DNA from 2 places in the Mesorhizobium sp. P160927 genome. Region 2 is predicted to be linked to the other one. Evidence: predicted binding sites of a transcription regulator. Region 2 holds the regulator's gene; the other holds the start of a gene.

Region 1 (3,202 bases), 4.3 Mb from region 2:
ACCAAAGATCAGACGGACCTGCCGCCTCCCCCCGCCTGCAGCGCATTGTCCATCGCAGAGGCCGGCGAAACCATGTCCGGCAGCAATATGTCGTTGCGGCGTGCGAAGGTGACCAGCGTCGCGCGCACCGTCTCCGGGTCGATCTCACCGGCGATGCCCGCCTTGCAGGCGTTGAGGGCGACGGAATGAGCGCTGTTGCGGCTGGCGGCCGGCCATTCCTGCAACACCACGTAGGCTTCCATCAGGCTTTCGATCTTCCTCGGAAAGCCCATTCCGACCAGAATGGTCACCGGTTCTTCAAACTGCCAGCGATTCATGGCTTGTGCCTCCTCTCGATTGTGCGAGCCAAACACCGGAAGGGCGAGGCCCGCCGCGTAAGGGTTAATGGGACTGGATGTCGGCGCTCAGCCGCCGGCCGATGCCTCGGACGCCTCCGACACCTGTTGCGCGGCCAAGAACATCAGCGTCGCGGCAACGGTCCGCCGCTTCCAGCCGGCGGCTTCGGCTCTGTCGAGCAGTTCCGCCAGCAGCGGCTTCAGCGCCGCGCGGCATTCGCTTTCATAGGCCAGGAACTCCTTTGCCTGAAGTGTCGGCGCGGGCACGGCCCCAAGGTCAGCAAGTGCATCCATATCTCTCTCCCGACTGGACCACCGCTTCCAGCACCGGAAGCAGTGCCTGCAGGTTGGCTAGCTTCTTTTCATGGATCAGCACGTAGGGCTCGTCGAGTTCGACGCGCATCTTGTCCTGGTTGGTGACGAAATAGGGCGAGAGGTAGCCGCGATCGAACTGCATGCCTTCGACGACTTCCAACTCGGTCTCGGCGGTCTTGGCTTCCTCCACCGTGATGACGCCTTCATTGCCGACCTTCTCCATCGCTTCGGCGAGGAAGCGGCCGATCTCGGCGTCGCCATTGGCGGAGATGGTGCCGACCTGCGCGATCTCGTCGTTGCGGGTCACCTTGCGGGCGTTGGCCTTCAGCTCGGCGACGACAGCGTCCACCGCCTTGTCGATGCCGCGCTTCAGGTCCATCGGGTTCATGCCCGAGGCAACGGCCTTGGCACCCTCCTTGACGATCGCCTGGGCCAGGACGGTCGCGGTGGTGGTGCCGTCGCCGGCAAGGTCATTGGTCTTGGAAGCGACTTCGCGCACCATCTGCGCGCCCATGTTCTCGAACTTGTCCTCGAGCTCGATTTCCTTGGCCACGGTGACGCCATCCTTGGTGATGCGCGGCGCGCCGAACGACTTTTCGATGACGACATTGCGCCCCTTGGGGCCGAGCGTCACCTTCACCGCATTTGCCAGGATATCGACGCCGCGCAGCATCTTCTCGCGCGCTTCGGTATGGAATTTTACCTCTTTTGCAGCCATTGGATCACTCCTCTATCTCTAGGCAGCATTCGTTGACTGGTGGTTTTTCGAAGAAGCCGTCAGGCGGCCTTCTTCACTTGCGCTGTCTGCTCGATCACGCCCATCACGTCGCTTTCCTTCATGATGAGCAGATCCTCGCCCTTGAGCTTGATCTCCGTGCCGGACCATTTGCCGAAAAGGATACGGTCACCCACCCTGACATCCAGTTCGGCCAGTTTGCCGCTGTCGTCGCGCGCGCCTGGACCGACGGCGATGACTTCGCCTTCCTGCGGTTTTTCCTTGGCGGTATCGGGAATGATGACGCCGCCGGAGGTCTTTTCCTCGGCCTCGATGCGGCGGACCAGGATACGGTCATGCAATGGACGGAACGCCATGTCGTTCTCCTCTTGGGACAAACAGGTTTTCAGCTTCCTCCACACCGGACCGGCAATTCGGGCCGCTGCGGAATGCGGCGACCCTTTGGCAGGCATCGCGCGCGCATATCGAGCTAGTTTTCCCTTTTTTCGGTTTCAAGAGGCCGGCCAGAAAATTTTAGCACTCACGCTGGTGGAGTTCCAACCTACTGTTATTGCGGTCTTATTCGCTCTGCGTTGAGAGCTGACGGTTGAATTCCCGCCTCGATACGGCAAAAATATCCGCGGCCAGTACCATCGCGGGCGCCGGAACCGCTCACCCTCTGAAGGAGTTGTTTGCCGACGGCGCACGTCGATGGGCCGAAAGATTTTTTCGCCATTACGGCCACCGCTGCCGCCGAAAGGAGACATGAATGATCGCAAACGTCAGCAAGGAGTTCCGCCTCCAGATGGAGGGCTATGGCCTGACCACCGCACAAATCCATTACCATCTGCCTGACCATCGGAGCCTGCTGCAGCTTTATGTCTGGCAGGACTACGACCTGGCGCCGGAATTCCCCGAACTCAAGGGATTTCTCTCCTATTGGGAGCGCGAATTGGAAGGGCCGCTTCACTCCGTTCACATCGCGCATCACCGGCTCATCACCCCATCGGAATGGCGGGCGGTCGACGGTGTCATCACGGTCCAGTAAGGGCGGCGGCGTCGTGCGGTGCTGACCTCATCAGAAGCCGACCAGCGACCTCATCGGCATCGCCTTCGCACCGCCGCCTGCAAGCAAGCTTCAGATACGATGATCGACCAGCGCCACGCCGAGCCCGGCAAGGATCGAGCCGCGGGTTCCCTGCACCGGCAACCCGGCGCCGCTTGCCGGGGACCGCGCAAGCGCCAGCGAGGCGATGCCGACCGCCGCTAGGTCCGCCATCGAGAACCAGCGGATCAGCGTTCGCCGATGAGGTCGCACTGCAGCCACGGCCGCGTTGGATGCCCTCACAATGCCAGGCTTCCCTGCTCCGCCCCCTCGGCATTGGGATCGCCGGGCGCCGTTGCCCAGGCGAGTTCGACCAGCGTCACGGTGCGCTTTCCCGTGCCGTCGAGCTGGCAGACGATGAGGCCCTGCTCCTCGATATAGGTGAGCAGCCGCCGGGCGCGGCGCATGGAGTGCGAGCCGTAGGCACGGGCGATCGCGCCATCGCTCGGGCATGGCCAGCCCTCCTTCGCCGCGCGCGCGATCATCATGAACACGCCTTGCATGTCCTCCGGCAGCAGCGAAGCGCGCACCGAGACGTCGCGCCACACATCGTCCTCGCTGGTTTCGGCCCCCAGCCCGGCACGGGCGCGCGTCAACATGCGGCGGAAGGCGGGCAGATCAGGCACGACCGAGGCGAGGCCCTCGATGCGGCAGCGCACGACAAACTCCTGGTAGAGCACCCCGATCACGCGGAAGCCCGCGTCAGGTTGTGCAAGAATGGCGCGCAGCACG
Region 2 (3,202 bases):
GCACTTTCGAAACGCTGGCCATCTGCCGCGCTTCCATCCAGCGCAGGCAGTCATACAGCGCCACCCAGCCGCCGGTGATCGAAGCGGTGCGAGTGCCGCCATCGGCCTGGATGACGTCGCAGTCGACGGTGATCTGCTGTTCGCCCAGCGCCTGCAGGTCGACCACGGCGCGCAGCGAACGGCCGATCAGCCGCTGGATTTCCAGCGTGCGGCCGCCCTGCTTGCCGGCTGAGGCCTCGCGGCGCATGCGCTCGCCGGTCGAGCGTGGCAGCATGCCATATTCGGCCGTCACCCAGCCCTTGCCGGAATTGCGCATCCAGCCAGGCACCTTTTCCTCCAGGCTGGCGGTGCACAGGACATGCGTGTCGCCGAACTTCACCAGGCACGAGCCTTCGGCATGCTTGGAGACGCCGCGCTCGAAGGATATGGCGCGCATTTCGTCGAATTGGCGTTTGGAGGGGCGCATTCGGCCTGCTTTCTTGTCATTTTTTGAATCGTGGCCGGCTTGTAGCCCCACCAAGCCCATGGCGCAAAGGAAAATGGCCGAGCGATCCGGCACAGACACCGGGTTGCGCGCGGCGCACCGAAGTCTATATCCTTGAACCAGAGGTTTTTGGCCGAATGACCAAGGCAGTCGATCCCGTTTCGCAGTCGTTGGCTCTTCAGTCACTCGACATGCGCTCGCGCGACATCTTCCGGCGCATCGTCGATTCCTACCTGCGGGACGGCGAACCCGTGGGCTCGCGCAGCCTGTCGCGCATCCTGCCGTCCTCGCTGTCGCCCGCCACCATCCGCAACGTGATGAGCGACCTCGAGCATCTCGGGCTGATTTATGCGCCGCACATCTCGGCCGGGCGCCTGCCGACCCAGGCTGGCCTGCGTTTCTTCGTCGACGCCTTCATGGAGCTTGGCGACCTCTCCGACGAGGAGCGCCGCACCATCGAGGCACAGGTGCGGGCCTCCGGCTCGGGCGCGACGCTGGAGCATATGCTGACCGAGGCCAGCCAGATGCTGTCGGGCATGTCGCGCGGCGCCGGCCTGGTGCTGGCGGCCAAGAACGAGGTGGCGCTCAAGCATATCGAATTCATCCAGCTGGAGCCGACCAAGGCGCTTGCCGTGCTGGTCTCGCAGAATGGCGATGTCGAGAACCGCGTCGTCGAGTTGCCCGCCGGCATCACCGTCTCGCAACTGCACGAGGCCTCGAACTTCCTCAACGCGCATATTCGCGGCCGCACGCTGGCCGAGGCGCGCACCGAGATCGCCCGCATCAAGGAAGAGACGAGAGCCGCCCTCGACACGCTGTCGCAGGACCTCGTCGAGAAGGGACTTGCGGTGTGGGCCGGCGCCGAAAGCGGCCTGCCGGCGCGGCTCATCGTGCGCGGCCGCGCAAATCTGCTGGAAAACGTCACCGCCCAGGCCGACATCGAACTCTTGCGCCACCTGTTCGAGGACATGGAGACGCAGGACGGGCTGATCCAGCTGCTCGACCTCGCCGAGCAGGGATCGGGCGTGCGCATCTTCATCGGCTCGGAGAACAAGCTGTTCTCGCTGTCGGGCTCGTCGCTGGTGGTGGCGCCCTATCGCGACAAGGACGCCCGCGTCGTCGGTGCGCTCGGCGTCATCGGCCCGACCCGGCTCAACTATGCCCGCATCGTGCCGATGGTGGATTATACGGCGCAGCTGATTTCCCGCATGCTGAGGTAAGAGAGCCGAGGAATTATCGCTTTGGTTTCCATGCCGGAATTCGACCGCGAGTGACTTCGAGAGTCGCCATCCCCGGGCTTGTCCCGAGGACGATGACTTTCCTGGCGGGGCCCAATCCAAACAGGCTGCAAAGGAGAAAAAGAATGGCGCTCGAATCGTTCAAGGCCCAGATCAGTCTGCTGCTCGAAGAGATGGTCAACCAGCCGGAGGACCAGCACGAAATTCAGGAACAGCTGCGCGAAAAACTACGGGAAATGCGCGCCATGGGCCTGCCGTTGCCGGCCGATCTCGTTGAATTGGAAAAACGCCTGGACGACGATTTTTACGCTGCCGGGACCTGATTCCAGGAGGTTGCTTCAAGTCATTGTGCGTCACGGAACCCACGGGCAAACCGATCGTTGATTTCCCTCACGACTGATTGGAGGAAGTGATGCGACTGGCTGGACTGGCGATGTCCGCACTGTTTATCACGACCGCGGCGCTCGCCCAGCAAGCGGACCAGCCTCTGCTCAAAGGTACGGCCGCCTTCGGCGACTGGCGGGCGGACAGGCCCGGCATACGCCGGCTGATCAAGCCGGAAGACCTGCCGAAGCCCTATGTAACCGAATCCGCCTCCAACAGCGCCGGCGTAATCGACATGCCGGCGGATGCAAGGCCGCATCTGCCGCCGGGGTTTTCGGCCGAGTTGATCGCCTCGGGGATCGACAATCCGCGCGTCGTGCGCATCGCACCCAATGGCGACCTGTTCGTTGCCGACAGCAAGGCCAACCAGGTCCGCGTCTATCGCCTGGCGAAGGGCAGCGCGAAAGCCGCTGAGAAAAGTATCTTTGCCGGCGGTCTCAACCGGCCCTATGGCATTGCCTTCTATCCCCCGGGCAAGGACCCGCAATGGGTCTACGTCGCCAATAGCGACAGCATCGTGCGTTTTGCCTATGGCAATGGCGACCTGAAGGCCTCGGGCGAGCCGCAAACCATCGTCGGTGACATCCCCTCGACCCACCACTGGACCCGCGACATCGCCTTCTCGCCCGACGGCAAGACACTTTACCTCTCCGTCGGCTCCGGCTCGAATGTCGCCGAGGACATGGGCAAGAGGCCCAGGGGCGGGCTCGACGCCTGGGCCAAGGCTGAGCCGCTCGGCGCCAGTTGGGGTTCCGAGGCGGGCCGGGCCGAGGTCCGGGCCTTCGATCCCGACGGCAAGAATGGCCGCACAGTCGCCACCGGCTTGCGCAACTGTTCGGGCATGACCGTCCAGCCGGCGACCGGCGCGCTATGGTGTGTCGTCAACGAGCGTGACGGGCTCGGCGACAATGTGCCCGCCGAATACGCGACATCGGTCAGGGAAGGCGCCTTCTATGGCTGGCCCTGGTATTATATCGGCGACAATGAGGACCCGCGCCACAAGGGCGAGCGGTCCGATCTCGCCGGCAAGGCTGACAATCCCGACGTGCTGATGCAGGCGCATTCGGCCCCGCTCAACATCGCCTTCTACGATGGC

The links. The regulator HrcA, encoded in region 2, represses chaperone genes, less so after heat shock. The targets are predictions, from matches to a motif close to GTTAGCACTCNCNNNNNGNGAGTGCTAAC.
Region 1: AC3CB8_RS24735 (co-chaperone GroES) is a predicted target of HrcA. The motif match lies at 1,899-1,927, and genes of this name have one in related genera.

The regions. Positions count from the first base shown of each region.
Region 1 covers NZ_JBYMDW010000001.1:5,066,922-5,070,123, forward strand. Annotated here, with positions in the region: gene AC3CB8_RS24720 (DUF982 domain-containing protein) at 9-317, opposite strand; gene AC3CB8_RS24725 (hypothetical protein) at 405-629, opposite strand; partial or broken gene groEL (chaperonin GroEL) at 634-1,368, opposite strand; gene AC3CB8_RS24735 (co-chaperone GroES) at 1,428-1,742, opposite strand; gene AC3CB8_RS24740 (usg protein) at 2,135-2,413, shown strand; gene AC3CB8_RS24745 (hypothetical protein) at 2,504-2,644, opposite strand; gene AC3CB8_RS24750 (helicase HerA domain-containing protein) at 2,710-3,202, opposite strand, start outside.
Region 2 covers NZ_JBYMDW010000001.1:772,912-776,113, forward strand. Annotated here, with positions in the region: gene rph (ribonuclease PH) at 1-466, opposite strand, end outside; gene hrcA (heat-inducible transcriptional repressor HrcA) at 622-1,704, shown strand; gene AC3CB8_RS03955 (hypothetical protein) at 1,848-2,045, shown strand; gene AC3CB8_RS03960 (PQQ-dependent sugar dehydrogenase) at 2,135-3,202, shown strand, end outside.